Regions from separate parts of the Methylopila henanensis genome, predicted to be linked through region 2. Evidence: predicted binding sites of a transcription regulator. Region 2 holds the regulator's gene; the other holds the start of a gene.

Region 1 (8,386 bases), on a different contig from region 2:
GAGGCCGCGGCCGCCGCCCGGCTCGAGGGCGTTCAGGCCCACCCCCATGTGCGCGCGATTCTCGACCGGATGCCGGGCGCGGTGATCGTCGACGTGCGCGAGCGGCAGGCCGCGCCGGAGGAGGCCGCGCTTGACGCCGCGGCGATCGACGCCCTACCTGCGGCCGAAGACGAAACCGACGATTTCTGAACCTTCGAGGAGGCCGCGTTGCGCGACATCATGGGCATGATGGCGAAGGCCAAGGAGCTCCAGCAGAAGATGCAGGAGGCGCAAGGGGAGCTCGACCAGGTGACGGTCGAGGGCGCCGCCGGCGGCGGGCTGGTCAACGTGACGCTGTCCGCCAAGGGCGACCTGCGCGGCCTGAAGATCGACCCCACGCTGCTGAAGCCCGAGGACGTCGAGATCCTCGAGGACCTGATCGTCGCGGCCCACGCCGACGCCCGCGCGAAGGCCGAGGCCGCGGTGCAGGAGAAGATGCAGGGCCTGACCGCCGGCCTGCCGATCCCGCCGGGCCTGAAACTGTTCTGAGGCTGGGGACGAGCATGGCAAATCCCACCTTCAAGCTCTTGAGTGAAGGATGGAACGCCGAGCCGAATGCGCCTGAGCCCAAGGTCGAAGTCGAGGGGAGCTGGGTTCGTCTGGAGTTCTACCTGAATCATCACGCTTATGCCGCGAGCGAGGAAGAGGTCGGACGCCTTAGTTTTCAGAACAGCTCCGCCTGGCGACTTGGCAGCACCAACGACGAAGGTTGGTATCTGGGTCAGTGTCGGTACAGCGGGATTGCTCCGAACTGGGGCGAGTTTTACGAACTGATTGGACCCGACGATCGTCGGAGCGCGCCGACCGACTGGAATATCCGGGCGCCCATTGGCGAAGGGGATCGCCATTTCCTTTTCTATTTTCGTGACGAGACATTCGAATGCTTTGCAGAAAACTGGACATTCGAGCGCGGCCTCGAAAGGGTGATCGCGGCGTGACTTCCTGACCGCCCGTCGCACGTTTAACGCCAATGTCCCGCAATCCCGCCGGCCCCGAGATCGAGCGCCTGATCCAGCTTCTCGCGAAGCTGCCGGGGCTCGGGCCGCGTTCGGCGCGGCGGGCGGCGCTGCACCTGCTCACGCGCAAGGATCGGCTGCTGGAGCCGCTTTCGGAGGCGATGCGGATCGCCTGCGAGCGGGTGGCGGAATGCTCGGTCTGCGGCAATGTCGACACGCAGGACCCCTGCGCCGTCTGCCGCGACCCGCGCCGTGACCCCTCGCTGATCGTGGTGGTGGAGGACGTCTCCGACCTCTGGGCGCTGGAGCGGGCAGGCGCCATCGCCGCGCGCTACCACGTGCTCGGGGGCACGCTGTCCGCGCTCGACGGCCGCGGGCCGGAGGACCTCAACCTCGCGACGCTCGCCGACCGCGCGCGCGACCCGGAGGTCAAGGAGGTCATCCTCGCGGTGAACGCCACCGTCGAGGGCCAGACCACCGCGCATTACGTCACCGACCTGCTCGCCGACTGCGACGTGAAGGTCACGCGCCTCGCCCACGGCGTGCCCGTCGGCGGCGAGCTCGACTATCTCGACGACGGCACGCTGGCGGCGGCGATCCGAAGCCGCACGACCTTCTGAGCGAAGGCGCGCGCCGCGTCGGACGAGATCAGCGTCATGCCCGGCGAAGCCGGGTATCCACGACTTTGGTCAGCGCTCTACGCCCAAGTCGTGGATACCCGCACGACAAGCGCGGGCATGACGGCGCCCTTCCCGGTCCACGTCCGCGGGGCGGAGAGCCGGGATCGTCCTCCACAGCGCCCTCGTCATGGTCCGGCTTGACCGGACCATCCATGTCGGACGTCGAGCGCCGCCGGACATCCGGACGACGATCCCGGATCGGCCTCCGGCCGTCGGGGATGACGGGCGATCGTCACTCCGCCGCGTCGCGCTTGAGCGGGTTCGGCAGCGCCTGCGGCTCGGCGGCGAGGCCGAGCTCCATCTGTTCGAGCCGCGCGCCGCGGCGGGCGATCTTCTCCGCCGAGATCGAAATCTGGTCGAGATCGCCGACCGCCTGTCCGAAATGGACCTTCAGCTTGTCGACGCGCTCGCCGACGCGGCGGACGTCGTCGATGAGGCGGCCGACCTCGGCCTGCAGCAGATGCGCCTGCTCGCGCATGGCGGCGTCGCGCGTCAGGCCCTGCACCACCTGCACCGCGAGCATCAGCAGCGAGGGCGACACGATCAGCACCCGCGCCCGGTGGGCGCGCGCGACCACGTCGTCGAACCGTTCCGCGAGCTCGGCGTGGATCTGCTCGGAGGGCACGAACAGCAGCGCCACGTCCTGGGTCTCGCCGGCGACCAGATACTTTTCGGCGACGTCCGAGACGTGGCGGCCGACGTCGGCGCGCACCCGCGCTTCCGCCGCCTTGGTCTGCTCCGGCGTTTCGGCGAGGCGCAGCCGTTCGAAGCCCTCCAGCGGGAATTTGGCGTCGACGGCGAGGCCGCGGCCGTCGCCGGGCAGCCGGATCAGCGCGTCCGGCCGCACGCCGGTCGAAAGCCGCGCCTGGAAGGCGTAAGCCGCGGGGGGCAGGGCGTCGCGAAGGATCGCCTCCATGCGGCCCTGCCCGAAGGCGCCGCGCGCGGGCTTGTTGGCGAGGATGCTCTTTAGGTCCGTCACTTGGCTCGCGAGCGCGCCGATCTGCGCGCCGGCGGCGTCGATCACCGCGAGCCGGGCCTCTAGCTTCGAAAGCTGCTCGGCGGTCGCCTGACCGCTCGCGGCGAGCCCGTCGCCGACCCGCGCGCCGACCGCGTCGAGCCGCTCCGCCACGCCGCGGGCGAGGTCGGCCTGCCGGGCGCCGAGCGCGGAGGCGAAGGCCTGCAGCCGTCCGGCCGCCTCGGCCTGCATGCGTTCGAGCGCCGCCAGCCGGATCGCGGCCTCGCGCGCCTCGCGGCGGCGCGAGCCGGAGGCGCGCGCGACCGCGACCAGCGTCAGCAGCAGCGCGCCGAGCAGGGCCGCGCCGAGGCCGGCGAGCGTTTCGCCGAGCGAGACGGCGTGGCCGCCGACGAAGAACAGGGGATCGGTCATGGGCTTTACGCGACAGGAGACGAGGCGGCGGGAGCAGTCTACGGAACAAATAATGAACACATTGACCTTTGCGCCACAAGGGCTTATCCGCGGACGTCCGTCGCCCCACGCATCAGCAGCGCATTCAGCCATGGCCGCCGCCCCGCTCGTCTATCTCCCGGATTCGAAGCTCCGCCTCGTCAGCGCGCCGGTCGAGCGCGTCGACGACGAGGTGCGCGCGCTCGTCGCCACCATGTTCGAGACGATGTACGAGAGCGCGGGCATCGGCCTCGCCGCGATCCAGATCGGCGTCGCCCGCCGGGTCGTGACGATCGACCTCGCGGGCAAGGACGAGGAGCCGCAGCCGCTGACCCTCATCAACCCCGAGATCGTGAAGGCCTCGGACGAGACGCAGCTCTACGACGAGGGCTGCCTGTCGATCCCGGACTATTACGAGGAGGTCGAGCGGCCGGCGCGCGTGACCGTGCGCTATCTCGACGGCGAGGGCGCGGAGCAGGAGCTGGAGGCCGACGGCCTGCTCGCGGTCTGCATCCAGCACGAGATCGACCACCTCAACGGCGTGCTGTTCATCGACCACATCTCGCGGCTGAAGCGCGACCGCGTGGTCAAGAAGTTCGAGAAGGCCCGCGCGCTCGGCGAGCTGCCGAGCTTCCCCAAGCGCGAGCGCCGCGCGCCGGAGCCGGTCGAGGCCTGAGCGGCCCCGGCCGCCGTCTCCCATGCCTTTGCGCCTCGTCTTCATGGGCACGCCGGACTTCGCGGCGCCGGTGCTGTCGGAGCTGGTGGGGCAGGGCCACGACGTCGCGGCCGTCTACACCCGCGCGCCGAAGCCCGCCGGCCGCGGCATGGAGCTGCGCAAGAGCCCGACGCACGCGCTCGCCGACCGTTTCGCGATCCCCGTCCTGACGCCGAAATCATTCCGCGATCCGGAGACGATCGCGGCCTTCGCGGCGCACGAAGCCGACGCCGCGATCGTGGTGGCCTACGGGCTGATCCTGCCGAAGGCGGCGCTCGACGCGCCCGAGCTCGGCTGCCTCAACCTGCACGCCTCGCTGCTGCCGCGCTGGCGCGGCGCGGCCCCGATCCAGCGGGCGATCATGGCCGGCGACGCCGAGACCGGCGTGATGGTGATGCGCATGGAGGAGGGGCTCGACACCGGGCCGGTCGCCATGGCCGAACGCGTCGCGATCGGGCCGGACGAGACCGCGGGCGAGCTGCACGACCGGCTGTCGACGCTTGGCGCCGATCTCATGGGGCGCGCCGCGGCCGCGCTCGCGCGCGGCGGGCTGACCTTCCGGCCGCAAGGCGAGGACGGCGTCGTCTACGCCGCCAAGATCGAGAAGGCCGAATCGCGGATCGACTGGGGGCGACCTGCGCGAAGCCTGCACGACCACATCCGCGGGCTGTCGCCGTTCCCCGGCGCCTGGTTCGAGTTCGAAGGTCCGCGCGGACCGGAGCGGGTGAAGGTCCTGCGCTCGGCGATCGCCGACGGCGCCGGCGCGGCCGGCGAGCTGCTCGACGACCGCCTGACCGTCGCCTGCGGCGAGGGCGCGCTCAGGCTCGTCACCCTGCAGCGCGCCGGCAAGGGGCCGGTCGACGCCGCCGCGTTCCTGAACGGCGCCCGGCTCGCGCGCGGGGACCGGCTGTCGTGACGACGGCCGGCTGACGCCCATGCCGCGCTACCGCCTGCTGATCGAATATGACGGCGCGCCCTTCTCGGGGTGGCAGCGCCAGATCAACGGCCTGTCCGTGCAGGGCGCGCTGGAGGCCGCGTTCCTCGCGTTCTGCGGAGAGGCCGTTCTGGTGAAGGGCGCCGGACGCACCGACGCCGGCGTGCATGCGAGCGGTCAGGTCGCCCATGTGGACCTTTCGCGTGCATGGCGGCCGGACACGGTGCGCGACGCTGTCAACGCCCATCTCAGGCCGCAGCCGGTCGCCGTGCTCGACGCGGCCCCGGCGCCGGACGATTTCGACGCCCGGTTCTCGGCGACGCGGCGGCATTACGTCTACCGGCTGGTCGACCGCAGGCCGCCGCTGGCGCTCGATCTCGGACGCGCCTGGCGCATTCCGCGCCCGCTCGACGTGGAGGCCATGGACGCCGCGGCCAAGCGGCTGCTCGGCCGGCACGACTTCACCACCTTCCGTTCGGCGGAGTGCCAAGCGAACAGCCCGATGCGCACGCTCGACCGGCTGGACGTGACGCGCGAGCACGGCGGCGTTGTGGTGCGCACCAACGCGCGCTCGTTCCTGCACAACCAGGTGCGCTCGATGGTAGGCTCGCTCGCCCAGGTCGGGATCGGGCGCTGGAGCGCCGACGACCTCGCGGCGGCGCTCGCGCGCGCCGACCGCGCCGCCTGCGGCCCGGTCGCGCCGCCCGACGGCCTCACGCTGGCGCAGGTCGACTATCCCGGCTGAGGCGCTCCGGCCTCAGCGGCACTCGCGGTCGATGCGCTCGATCGCGGCGGTGACGCCGGCGACCGAATAGGTGTCGGTGGTGACGTTGCCGCGCAACGAGGTCGACTTCATCGTCATGTTGCGGCGGGCGCCCTTCAGCGCGGCGACGAACTTCGCCTCTTCCTCGGCCGACTGCATGAAGGCGCCGTCGGCGCGCGGGTAGAGCGTGAATTCGGTCCCGCCGATGTCGATCTCGACCTTGCTGTCGGGCTTGGCGGTGAAGCCGATCACGACGCTAACCTCGTTGCGGACGTTCTCCCGCGGCCGGTTCGAGATGAAGAAATAGGCCGGATCGCGGTTCAGCCCGTTCGGCCGGCGCGAGGTCGGCTGCGCCAGCGCGTAGCAGATTTTGCCGCCCTTCCCCGGAGCCGAGTAGGCGTTCCAGGCGTTGTACTTCCCGAGCTCGACGGGCTGGGCCGACTGCGCGGCCTGCGCAAGGGCGGACTCGGCGCCGATCGACGAAAGCATGAGGCCGACGGCGAAGACCGTTGCGGTGCGGAGGCTGAAGCTCATGGTAGGCGTCGCTTTCACATTACGGGCCGCCGGTGAGGGCGGCGCAATCTCCGTGGCCGGGCCGATGCGCGTTCCGCGCGCTTGAGGTCGCCCGCCGCATGAACGTACGGCAAAAGTTTAGAAAATTTGACCATTTCGCCGACCCGCGCGGCTTTGGATCTTCAGGGATTGGTGAGCGGTGGAAAACGGCGCTATCGTTCGCGGCCGCCGGCCGCTCGCCCGGCCCATCGTTCAGGTGCCCTGACAGGTGAACACGCCCCCCGGCCTCGCTGCGAGAATGGCGGACCTGGTCGAGCGCGTGGCGCGATCGCAGGATCGCGAGGCGTTCGCGGAGCTGTTCGACCATTACGCGCCGCGGCTGTCGGCCTATCTGCAGCGGCTCGGCGCGGATTCCGCCGTGGCCGAGGAGGTGGCTCAGGACGCGATGGTCGCGCTGTGGCGCAAGGCCGGGCTGTTCGACCGGCAGAAGTCCTCGGTTGGCACGTGGCTCTATCGGATCGCGCGCAACCGCAGGATCGACCTGATGCGTCGCGCCCGCGGCCAGACCGTGGACCTCGAGGACGCCGTCTCCCCGATCGACGACGCGCCGCAGCCGGACGCCGCGCTCGACGCCAGCGAGCGCGAGGGTTTCGTGCGCCGGGCCATGGCGACCCTGCCGCCGGAGCAGTTCAACCTCGTGCGGCTGGCGTTCTTCGAGGGGCGCTCGCACAGCGAGATCGCGGAATCCGAAGGCCTGCCGCTCGGGACCGTGAAATCGCGCATCCGGCTCGCGTTCAGCCGCCTGAGGCGGCGGCTCGAGACCGACGGCCTCGTCGACGCGAGCTGACCGCGCCGGACGCTCCGGCCCATCCCGCTCCCAAACCCCTCAGGACCGATCCTCCATGCTGGCCGTGCTGTGCGTCGAACTCGCCGGACCCGAGTCGCTCGTCGTTGCGGAGCTGCCCGATCCCGTCGCGGGGCCCGGCGAGGTCGTGGTCGACGTCGCCTACGCCGCGCTCAACTTCTTCGACACGCTGATCACGCGCGGGCGCTACCAGACCAAGCCCGCGCTGCCGTTCTCGCCCGGCGGCGAGATGTCGGGCGTGGTGGCGGAGGTCGGGCCCGGCGTGGAGGGGCTTGCGGTCGGTGACCGGGTCGCCGGCTATCTGGGCTACGGGGCGTGCCGCGAGAAGGTCGTGGTCGCGGCGGAGGCGCTGACGCTGGTGCCCGACGAGCTTGGCCTCGACAAGGCGGCGGGGCTCATCATCACCTACGGCACCACGCTGCACGCGCTCGCCGACCGCGGCGCGCTGAAGCGGGGCGAAACGCTCGCCGTGCTCGGCGCGAGCGGCGGCGTCGGGCTCGCGGCGGTCGAGATCGGCAAGCTGCTCGGCGCGCGGGTGATCGCCTGCGCCTCTTCCGCCGACAAGCTCGCCTTCGCGCGCTCGCGGGGGGCGGACGAGTTGATCGACTATTCGACCGAGGACCTGAAGCTCCGGCTGAAGGAGCTGACCGGCGGGCGCGGCGTGGACGTGGTCTACGATCCCGTCGGCGGCGACGCGACCGAGGCTTCGGTCAGGGCGCTCGCGTGGCGCGGACGCCATCTGGTGATCGGCTTCGCGGCGGGCGACATCCCCAAGCTGCCGCTCAACCTGCCGATGCTGAAGGGCGCGGACGTGCGCGGCGTGTTCTGGAGCGCGCACGCCGAGCGCGAGCCCGCGGCGCACAGGGCCGAGCTCGCCCGCCTGTTCGGCTGGGCGGCGGACGGCGACATCTCCGCCCATGTGGACGCCGTGCTGCCGATGGCGGAGACGGCCGAGGCGATCGGCCGGATCGCCCGCCGGGAGGCCAAGGGCAAGATCCTCGTCCAGCCCTGAGCTCCGGCCGCAGGCGGGGACGCTCAGGCGGGGTCCGCGAGCCCTTCCTCGGCGAGCGTCCGGCGCGCGGCCTCGCGGTGGCGGTCAGTCATATGCAGGCGCACGGTCGCGAGCGCCGCGGCGAGCACGTTGGCGTCGTCGAGGAAGCCGATCACGGGCAGGAAGTCCGGCGTGAGGTCGATCGGCAGCACGAAATAGACGAGCGCGCCGATCAGGGTCGCGCGCACATGATGCGGCGTCTCCTGGTCCATCGCGCAGTAGTAGGCGGCGACCGCGTCTTCCGCGAAGGGCACATGCCGCGCCACCCGCTTCAGCTTCGGCCAGAAGTCGCGCGCCAGCCGCGCCGCATCCTCGCCCTTGAAGGCCATCGCGTCCCTCCTGCCGACCCCGCCGTTCACGTGGCGACGGCGGGGCGCGGGATCAAGCCTCGGCGGCTTCCGCGCCGGCCTCGATCGCTTCCATGTCCTCGTCGGACAGGCCGAAATGATGGCCGATCTCATGGAT
Region 2 (8,386 bases):
GCCCATGCCGGTCGGCCGGGCGGTCGAGCGGATGATGTGCGTTTCGACGGCCGGCATCTCGTTCATGCGCAGGAGCGGGTAGCCGTCGAAATTGGTCTCCTGAACGAGGCCGTCCTTCAGCGTGATCGCCCCGTGGAGCGCCGCGGAGAGGCCGTAGCCGACCCCGCCCTCCATCTGCGCCGCGATCTGATCGGGCGAGATCGCGATCCCGCAGTCGACCACCGCGACGACCCTGCGGACCGCGGGACGGCCGCCCTCGAGCCGGACCTCCGCGACCTGGCCCACGACGGTTCCGAAGCTTTCGTGGACCGCCATGCCGCGCGCCCAGCCGGGCTCGAGCCGTTCGCCCCAGCCCGCCCTGCGGCGGAGTTCGTCCAGCACGACGAGCCGCCGGCTCGCGTTCGCCTTTTCATAGAGCGCGCGCCGGTACTCGGCGGGATCGCGGCCGGCCCGCCGCGCCAGCTGGTCGACGATGTGCTCCATCACCATGGCGGTGTGCGAATGCCCGACGGACCGCCAGAACCAGACCGGCGTCGGGGCGCTCGGCTCGAAGATCTTTCCGTCCACGACCGAGGCGGTCGAGAAGTACGGAGAGTCCCTCACGCCCTCGACGGTGAAGTCGTTTCCGATGAAAAACAGCGGCTGGGCGACCACATGATGGCGCCATCGGGCGGGAAAACCGTCCGCGCCGATCTCCACCCATGCGCGATGGTGCGCCATCGGCCGGTAATAGCCGCCGGTGATGTCGTCCTCGCGGGTCCAGATCAGCTTCACCGGACGCCCGTTCGTGCGCTTGGCGATCCGCAGGCATTCGATGAGATAATCCGCCGACAGGACCCCGCGGCGGCCGAAGGAGCCGCCGGCCGGCAGCACCTTGATGTCGACCTTTCCCGGAAGCGTGAGCGCGACGCGCGCGGCCTGGACCTGATCGATCGTCGGCATCTGCGATCCCGAGATGATCTCGACGCTCCAGCCGTCGATGCGGGCGACGCAATCGGGGGTCTCCATGGGCGCGTGGGCGAGATAGGGAAAGTCGAACGCGAACTCCACGGCGCCTTGGCCGAACGCGGTCTCGGGATCGCCGACGGTCTGGAAGGCGGCCGGTTTGATGTCCGAGCGGCCGTCCGCGATCTCGCGGTGCTCGCGGACGAGCTCCGCCGAGGAGCGCTTCTCGGCCCCGCTGTCGTCCCATTCGACCTTGAGAGCGTCACGCCCCAGCTTCGCCGCGAAGGTGTTCTCGGCGGCGACCGCCACGCCGCTCTCGATCGCGAAGACGTCGACCACGCCCGCGATCTTGAGCGCCTCGGCCGCGTCGAACCTCACCAGCGCGCCGCCGAAGCGCGGGCTGCGCGCCACCATCGCGGTCAGCATGCTCGGCAGATGGACGTCCTGCGTGTAGACCTGCCGACCGGAGCTCTTCGGGAGGCTGTCCTTGCGGCGGACCCGGTCGGTTCCGATCAGCTGGTAGGCTTCGGGCCGCTTCAGCTCCGGGGCGTCGGGCGGGGTCTGCCGCGAGGCCTCCTCCAGCAGCTCGGCGAAGCTCGCCGACATGCCGGAGTTCAGGTCCGACACGACGCTGTCGAGCACCACGAGCGATTCTTCGGGCGCGTCCCAGCGCTGGGCGGCGGCCGCGACGAACATCGCCCGTGCGGCGGCGCCCGCGTTGCGCAACGTGTCCCAGGCGCCGGCGATCGACCCCGATCCGGCGGTGAGCTGAGGCCCGTAGGCGCGGAAGTTGCCATGCGCGTCGACGACGCGGACGCGGTCCCAGTCCGCGTCGAGCTCCTCCGCCACCATCGCGGCGAGCCCGGCGTGGACGCCCTGCCCCATCTCCTGGTGCTTGTTGACGATGGTGACCCAGCCGTCCGCGGAGATGCGGATGAACGGACCGAACACGCTCGGTTCCGGGTCTCCTCCGCCGGCCTGCAGGATGGCGCCGATGGTCTCGACGGGGCGGGTCGCGGCGTAGCCGACGATCAGCGCGCCGCCCACGAGCGTCCCGCCGAGGATCAGCCTGCGGCGCGACATCCGGAAGCCGCCCCGGGAGGCCGGCGCTTCGGTAACGGCGGGGCTCATGTCCGGCCTCCTTCGCCGTCGGCCTGCCGACGGAGCTGCCCCGCGGCGTCGTGGATCGCGGCGCGGATGCGGTTGTAGGTGGCGCAGCGGCAGAGGTTCCCGCTCATCGCGGCGTCGATGTCTTCGTCGGTCGGCGACGGCGTCTCGCGAAGCAGAGCGATCGCGCTCATGACCTGGCCGGACTGGCAGAAGCCGCATTGCGGCACGTCGCGCCGCACCCAGGCGTCGCGGACGGCTTCGGCCTCCGCGCCGGCGATCGCTTCGATCGTCGTGATCCGTGAGGTGGCGAGATCGGCCAGCGTGAGCGAGCAGGATCGCGCGGGCTGACCGTCGACATGCACCGTGCAGGCGCCGCACAGGCCGGCGCCGCAGCCGTATTTCGAACCCGTGAGCTTCAGCGTGTCGCGGAGAACCCAGAGCAGGGGCGTGCGGCCGTCCGCCTCGACCCGATGAATCTCGCCGTTGATCGTGAGGGAATGCGCCATGGGATCAGCCCTCCCCGCCGGGCCGCCGCGGGGCGCGGCGCTGAATCCGGTACACCGTGGCCGGCGGCATGTTCGCGAGCGCGCGGCCGACGCGGCTGGCCTTCAGGCCGAGCCGATCGAGGATCGGCCGGGGAACCGGACAGTTCGGCCCATAGGTGAACTGGTAGAACGCGCCGCCCGGCTTCAGATGGCTGAAAGCGCCGTCCAGAATCATGATCACCTTGCGGGGCTTCATCGAGAGCAGCGGCAGCCCGCTCACCACGGCGCCGGCCTTTTCGCCGTCGAACAGCGCGACGTGGCGCAGCGCGGAGGCGTCCATCCAGAGCGTGCGCGCCTCGGGGAAGCGAAGCTGCAGCAGCGTCGCGAACTCGGAGCCTGTCTCGATCAGCGCCAGCCGATGCTCCGGGACGCCGCGTTCGAGCAGCGCCTGGGTGAAGACGCCGGTGCCGGGCCCGAGCTCGATCACGGCGCCGACGTTCCGGTCGATCTCCGCGGTCATCACCCTCGCGAGGGTCGCGCCGGACGGAAGGATCGCTCCCACGCGCAGAGGAGCGGTCAGCCATTCCCTGATGAAGGTGAGGCCGTCGAAGGTCGTCGTGACGTTCATGGACTGGTTCCTGTCGGTCGCGGAGCGGACGGGGGAGCCGCTTCAGCCGCTTGGGAGACAGAACCGTGAGGCGCCGAAAGGTTGCTTTGGATTGCGTGTTGTTAAGAGATGTTTCCGGCTGGAAGCGAGGACCCTGACGTCCTCCGAATATTTCTTAACATCTCTCAATCCAACGCAACCGCGCCGCGGCGCATGGTTTCGGTCAGACGGCGAACGACGCGGCGGCTCGAGGGCCACCGGGACGTCGCCGAAACGAAACCGGGAGCGCCGCATGAGCCTTTCGAAAGCAATCGTCGCCCGGCTGGTCCGGACCGGCTGCCTCGGAGCGTCGCTGATGCTCACCTCGGAGGCGATGGGAGCCGTCGTGGTTTCAGGCGAGACAGTCGTGGCCGAGGCCTGCGCGGCCGCCGGGCCGGCCTGCGGAGGCGAGTCATGATCCGCTGGCCGACGTGGAGAGGCCTGCGCTGGCTGGCGCTTCTGCTGCTCCCCTTGCCCGCAATGATCGGCTACGCCGAGAGCCGCGACCCGATCGCCACGATGACCAAGATCTCCAACAGCGCCGCCAAGGGCGACCGCCTTCCCATGGCCGCCGAAGCGGATGGCGCGCAGACGTTCTGCGCGCCTGACCCTCGGGGCCGCGCCGGGAGCGTCTGCGCCGGCCGGAGATAGACGAGATCGGATCAGGGAGCCCCATTCACTGATCTGATTGGCGGTCGGCGGCATGTCCCCACCGACGACCGCTAAGGCCACCGAAGGCGACCAGGAGCACGGGCGCCTTCGGTGGCCGCACGCCTTGCGGCGCGGTCGCGCTCACGCGGCCCCGCTTTCCCGCTTTTGAAAATCCGGCGCCGCATCCCGATATCAGGGCCACGATCGAACCCTGAGGAGACGGCGATGACCACTGCGACCGAGCGTGCGGTTCTGGCGGGCGGATGCTTCTGGGGCATGCAGGACCTGATCCGCAGGCAGCCGGGCGTGGTTTCGACCCGCGTCGGCTACACGGGCGGCGACGTCCCCAACGCCACCTACCGCAATCATGGAACCCACGCCGAGGCGATCGAGATCGTCTACGACCCGGCCGTGACGAGCTTCCGGCGCATGCTGGAGTTCTTCTTCCAGATCCACGACCCGACCACCCTGAACCGGCAGGGCAACGACGTCGGCCTGAGCTATCGCTCCGCGATCTTCGTCCTGGACGACGACCAGAAGCGGATCGCCGAGGAGACCATCGCCGACGTGAACGCCTCGGGGCTGTGGCCGGGCAAGGTGGCGACCGAGATCGCGCCGGCCGGCCCGTTCTGGGAAGCGGAGCCCGAGCATCAGGACTATCTCGAGCGCTATCCCAACGGCTACACCTGCCACTTCATCCGGCCGAACTGGCGGCTGCCCGCGCGCGAGGAGGTCCGCCGCGCCGGCTGAGCGGCCGCATCCGCGCGGGACGCGGCGGCGCGGAAGCGCCGTCGCCGTAAACGCGACGTTAACCCTTGCGGAACACATCTAGAACAGGTAGATATCTGTTCATGATTTGTTTTTGACGTCGCGGAGCCGGACATGTTGACCCGCAAGCAGTACGAGTTGCTGCGCTTCATCCATGAGCGGCTGAAGGAGACCGGCGTTCCCCCCTCGTTCGACGAGATGAAGGACGCGCTGGACCTCAAGTCCAAGTCCGGCATCCACCGCCTGATCATGGCGCTGGAGGAGCGCGGCTTCATCCGCCGTCTGCCGAACCGCGCGCGCGCCCTCGAGGTGCTGAAGCTTCCCGAGGCCGCGGCGCCGCCGGTGTCGCGCCCCGCCGGCCGCTTCACCCCCAGCGTCATCGAGGGCAATCTCGGCAAGGTCCGCCCGGCCCGTCCTCCGGCAGCGGAGGAAGACGAGGACGAGCGCATGGTGGCGATCCCGGTCATGGGCCGGATCGCCGCGGGCGTGCCGATCGAGGCCATCCAGGCGAAGAGCCACACCATCGCGGTGTCGCCCGACATGCTTTCGGCCGGCGAGCATTTCGCCCTCGAAGTGCGCGGCGATTCGATGATCGAGGCCGGCATTCTCGACGGCGACCTCGTGCTCATCCGCAAGCAGACCGTGGCCGACACCGGCGACATCGTGGTGGCGCTGGTGGACGACGAGGAGGCGACGCTGAAACGACTGCGCAAGCGCGGCGCTTCGATCGCTCTGGAAGCGGCGAACCCGGCCTACGAGACGCGCATCTTCGGTCCCGACCGGGTCGCGATCCAGGGCCGGCTTGTTGGGCTGATCCGCCGCTACTGATCGTCTGCGGCCCCCTGCTCGTCGGGCTCCTCCGGGACTTCGGTGGGATCGACGGCGTCTGACTCAGCGGAGGTCGGCGCGCGGCGCGGCGCGAACTGCAGTCGGAGAGCGACGTCGGGAGGGGGCTCGAAGCCGGCCGGCGACCACGGCCTGTCGCCTCCGGGCGTTCGTGCGGCTGTTCCTAGGAAGCGAGGGCCGTCGCGCTTGAGTTCGAGCGCGCCGGTCGCGGCGAGCGCGCGGCGGTCGACGACCGCGGCGCGGTCGAAGCAGGCGGGCGGCGCCTCGAGTCGCGTCACAACCAGCGTGGCGCGCCGGCAGTCCTCCTCGAATGCGCGCGGGTCCCAGACCAGCGCGGCGACGCCTCCGTCCGCAAGCGGCGCGACGCAGCCATAGGCGTCGCAGCGGCCTGCTCCTGCGGTCCGGCGGGCGCCTGAGGGCGGGCTTGGCGGCCCTTCGCCGTCGGCCGCGAGCCAGACCTTGGCGGCGAATCCGCTGCGCCCGGCGCCGACGAGCGCGAGCTTTCCGTCCGGCCCGCGCACCGCCATGGAGCGCCCGGCCGGATCGATCACCACGTCGGGCCGCGTCGGCCAGGCCGCGAGCGCGAACGCGGCGAGAATAGGCGCGACGGCGAGAAAGCGCAGCGGCGTCCGCCACAGGCAGAGCCAGCAGATCCCGAGCGCGAACAGGAGAAGCGAGGCCTCGCCGAAGGCGCCGGTCGCGCGCTCCGCGCCGGGCCAGGACGCGACGGCGCGGGCGATCGCGAGCACGCCGTCGAGGCCGAGGCCCATCAGCCGCCACCACGGCCCGTCGAGGCCGAGCGGCGCGAACAGCAGCCCGCCGACGACGCTCGGCATCACGATCAGGCTGATCAGCGGCGTCGCGAGCGCGTTGCCGGCGAGCGCATAGGGCGTCACGCGGTGGAAGTGGTAGGCGGCGAAGGGCGCTGTCGCGAGCCCCGCGACGAGGGTGGTGACAAGCGCGACCGCCGCCGCCGTCCCGAGCCAGCGGATCGCCGCGCCGAGCCGCGTCGTGGATTCGGGACGTTCGCGGCGGCGCGGCCAGGCCTCGAAGGTCGCGATCAGCGCGGCGACCGCGGCGAACGACATCTGGAAGCTCGGCCCGAGCAGCGCGTCGGGCGTCAGCGCCGTCACCGCGAGCGCCGCGAGCGCGAGGTTCCGCGGCGTCAGCGCCGGCCGGCCGATCAGGATGGCCGCGAACACGACGGCCGCCATGAGGAAAGCGCGCTGGGTCGCGACCTCCGCGCCGGAGAGCGCGAGATAGAACGCGGCCCCGCCGAGCGCCGCGACGGCTGCGATCTGCTTCACCGGCCAGCCGAGCGCGACGGTCTGCGACAGCGCGAGCGCCGCGCGCAGCAGCCAGAACAGCACGCCCGCGACCAGAGCCATGTGAAGGCCCGAGATCGAGAGGATATGGCTGAGGCCGGCGGCGCGTAGATCGTCGTCGACGTCCTGCTGGATGGGGCCGCGCACGCCCGTCACCAGCGCCGCCGCGACAGCGGCCTCGGGACCGCCCCCGATGGCCTGGACCACCCGTTCGGTCAGGCGGGCGCGCAGGCGCTCGACCGCGGCGGAGACCCGCTCCAGCGCCGTCTCCTCCACCGCCGGAGCGAGGCGCCGGACGTCCTTCGGCTGTGCGCCGGTCGCGCCCACGCCCTGGAAGAACGCGACGCGCGCGAAGTCGTAGCCTCCGGGCCGCACCGGGCCCTGCGGGGCGCGCCAGAACGCGGTCAGCGACACGCGGTCGCCGGCGTCGAGCGAAGGTTCCCGCCCGATCGTCACGCGCACCCGTCGTGGCGTCCCGGAGGCCTTGAGGTCGCCGAGCCGCTCGACCGCGACGGTCACGCGCCGCATGCCGCGGTCGCGGGGCTCGATCAGGACGACGCGGCCGACGACTTCGGCGCGCTGGGCGCGGGCGAGCTGCGGCGCCTCCGCCCGCACGGCTGCGATCTTCGCGGCGAGAAAACCGAGCGCGCCCGCCGCCAGCCCGAGCGTGACGCCGAGCGCGATGAAACGCCGCCGCGCCGCGATCACGCCCATGACGGCCGCTCCTGCGAGCAGGCTCGCGGCCCAAAGCTGCGGCTCTTCCGCCGCGGCGAAATAGACGATCACGCCGACGCCGAAGGCGACCGGAAACCAGAGCGCCGGCCGCCCGAGCTCGATCTCTTCGGCGAAATGGGCCGCGAACCAGCCACGGGCGGCCCGGAGGAGGCCAAGCGTGCCGCTGTCGCCGACGGAGCGCGCGCCCGGCAGCGCGATCGCCCGCGCGCCCCGCTTCCGCCCGTCGTAGCCCGGCTGCCCGCCCATGGCCGCGCTGTTTCCCCTGCTTGCGGCCCATGCTACACGGGCGCGCCTTCGCGCGAAGCGGCTTTGTCGCAAGCAGGCTTTTCACCCCTGAGCAGTTTTGAGACCGCCCGTGACCGAGACCGTCGTCACCCGTTTCGCGCCCTCGCCCACCGGCTTCCTGCACATCGGCGGCGCCCGCACCGCGCTGTTCAACTGGCTGTTCGCGAAATCGCTCGGCGGCAAAATGCTGCTGCGCATCGAGGACACGGACCGGGCGCGCTCCACCGAGGAAGCGATCGCGGCAATCCTCGACGGCCTGACCTGGCTCGGCCTCGACTGGGACGGCGAGCCGATCTTCCAGTTCGCCCGCGCCGCCCGTCACCGCGAGGCCGTGGAGCAGATGCTGGCGGCGGGCCGCGCCTACCGCTGCTACGCCACGGCGCAGGAGCTCGAGGAGATGCGCAGCCTCGCCCAGGCGGAAGGCCGCCCGCCCCGCTATGACGGGCGCTGGCGCGACCGGCCGGAGAGCGACGCGCCCGCGGGCCGTCCCTCCGCCATCCGCCTCAGGGCGCCGACCGAAGGCGAGACCGTGGTGGACGATCTGGTGCAGGGCCGCGTCGTCATCCCCAACAAGGACCTCGACGACCTCG

What was found. The regulator LexA, encoded in region 2, represses DNA repair genes until DNA is damaged. The targets are predictions, from matches to a motif close to TGTTCNNNNTGTGTTCNG.
Region 1: the regulator LexA is predicted to act here: its motif matches at 3,104-3,121, upstream of ACFSCV_RS12705 (DNA recombination protein RmuC).

What each region holds. Positions count from the first base shown of each region.
Region 1 covers NZ_JBHUER010000009.1:16,521-24,906, reverse strand. Annotated here, with positions in the region: partial or broken gene ACFSCV_RS12725 (DNA polymerase III subunit gamma/tau) at 1-189, shown strand, start outside; gene ACFSCV_RS12720 (YbaB/EbfC family nucleoid-associated protein) at 208-528, shown strand; gene ACFSCV_RS12715 (hypothetical protein) at 543-977, shown strand; gene recR (recombination mediator RecR) at 1,010-1,615, shown strand; gene ACFSCV_RS12705 (DNA recombination protein RmuC) at 1,908-3,062, opposite strand; gene def (peptide deformylase) at 3,193-3,756, shown strand; gene fmt (methionyl-tRNA formyltransferase) at 3,779-4,711, shown strand; gene truA (tRNA pseudouridine(38-40) synthase TruA) at 4,731-5,474, shown strand; gene ACFSCV_RS12685 (hypothetical protein) at 5,487-6,026, opposite strand; gene ACFSCV_RS12680 (sigma-70 family RNA polymerase sigma factor) at 6,304-6,852, shown strand; gene ACFSCV_RS12675 (NADPH:quinone oxidoreductase family protein) at 6,908-7,882, shown strand; gene ACFSCV_RS12670 (YkvA family protein) at 7,906-8,250, opposite strand; gene ACFSCV_RS12665 (metallopeptidase family protein) at 8,303-8,386, opposite strand, start outside.
Region 2 covers NZ_JBHUER010000001.1:286,945-295,330, reverse strand. Annotated here, with positions in the region: gene ACFSCV_RS01430 (xanthine dehydrogenase family protein molybdopterin-binding subunit) at 1-2,076, opposite strand, end outside; gene ACFSCV_RS01425 ((2Fe-2S)-binding protein) at 2,073-2,561, opposite strand; gene ACFSCV_RS01420 (class I SAM-dependent methyltransferase) at 2,566-3,168, opposite strand; gene ACFSCV_RS01415 (hypothetical protein) at 3,440-3,604, shown strand; gene ACFSCV_RS01410 (hypothetical protein) at 3,601-3,837, shown strand; gene msrA (peptide-methionine (S)-S-oxide reductase MsrA) at 4,063-4,587, shown strand; gene lexA (transcriptional repressor LexA) at 4,720-5,433, shown strand; gene ACFSCV_RS01395 (ComEC/Rec2 family competence protein) at 5,427-7,757, opposite strand; gene gltX (glutamate--tRNA ligase) at 7,867-8,386, shown strand, end outside.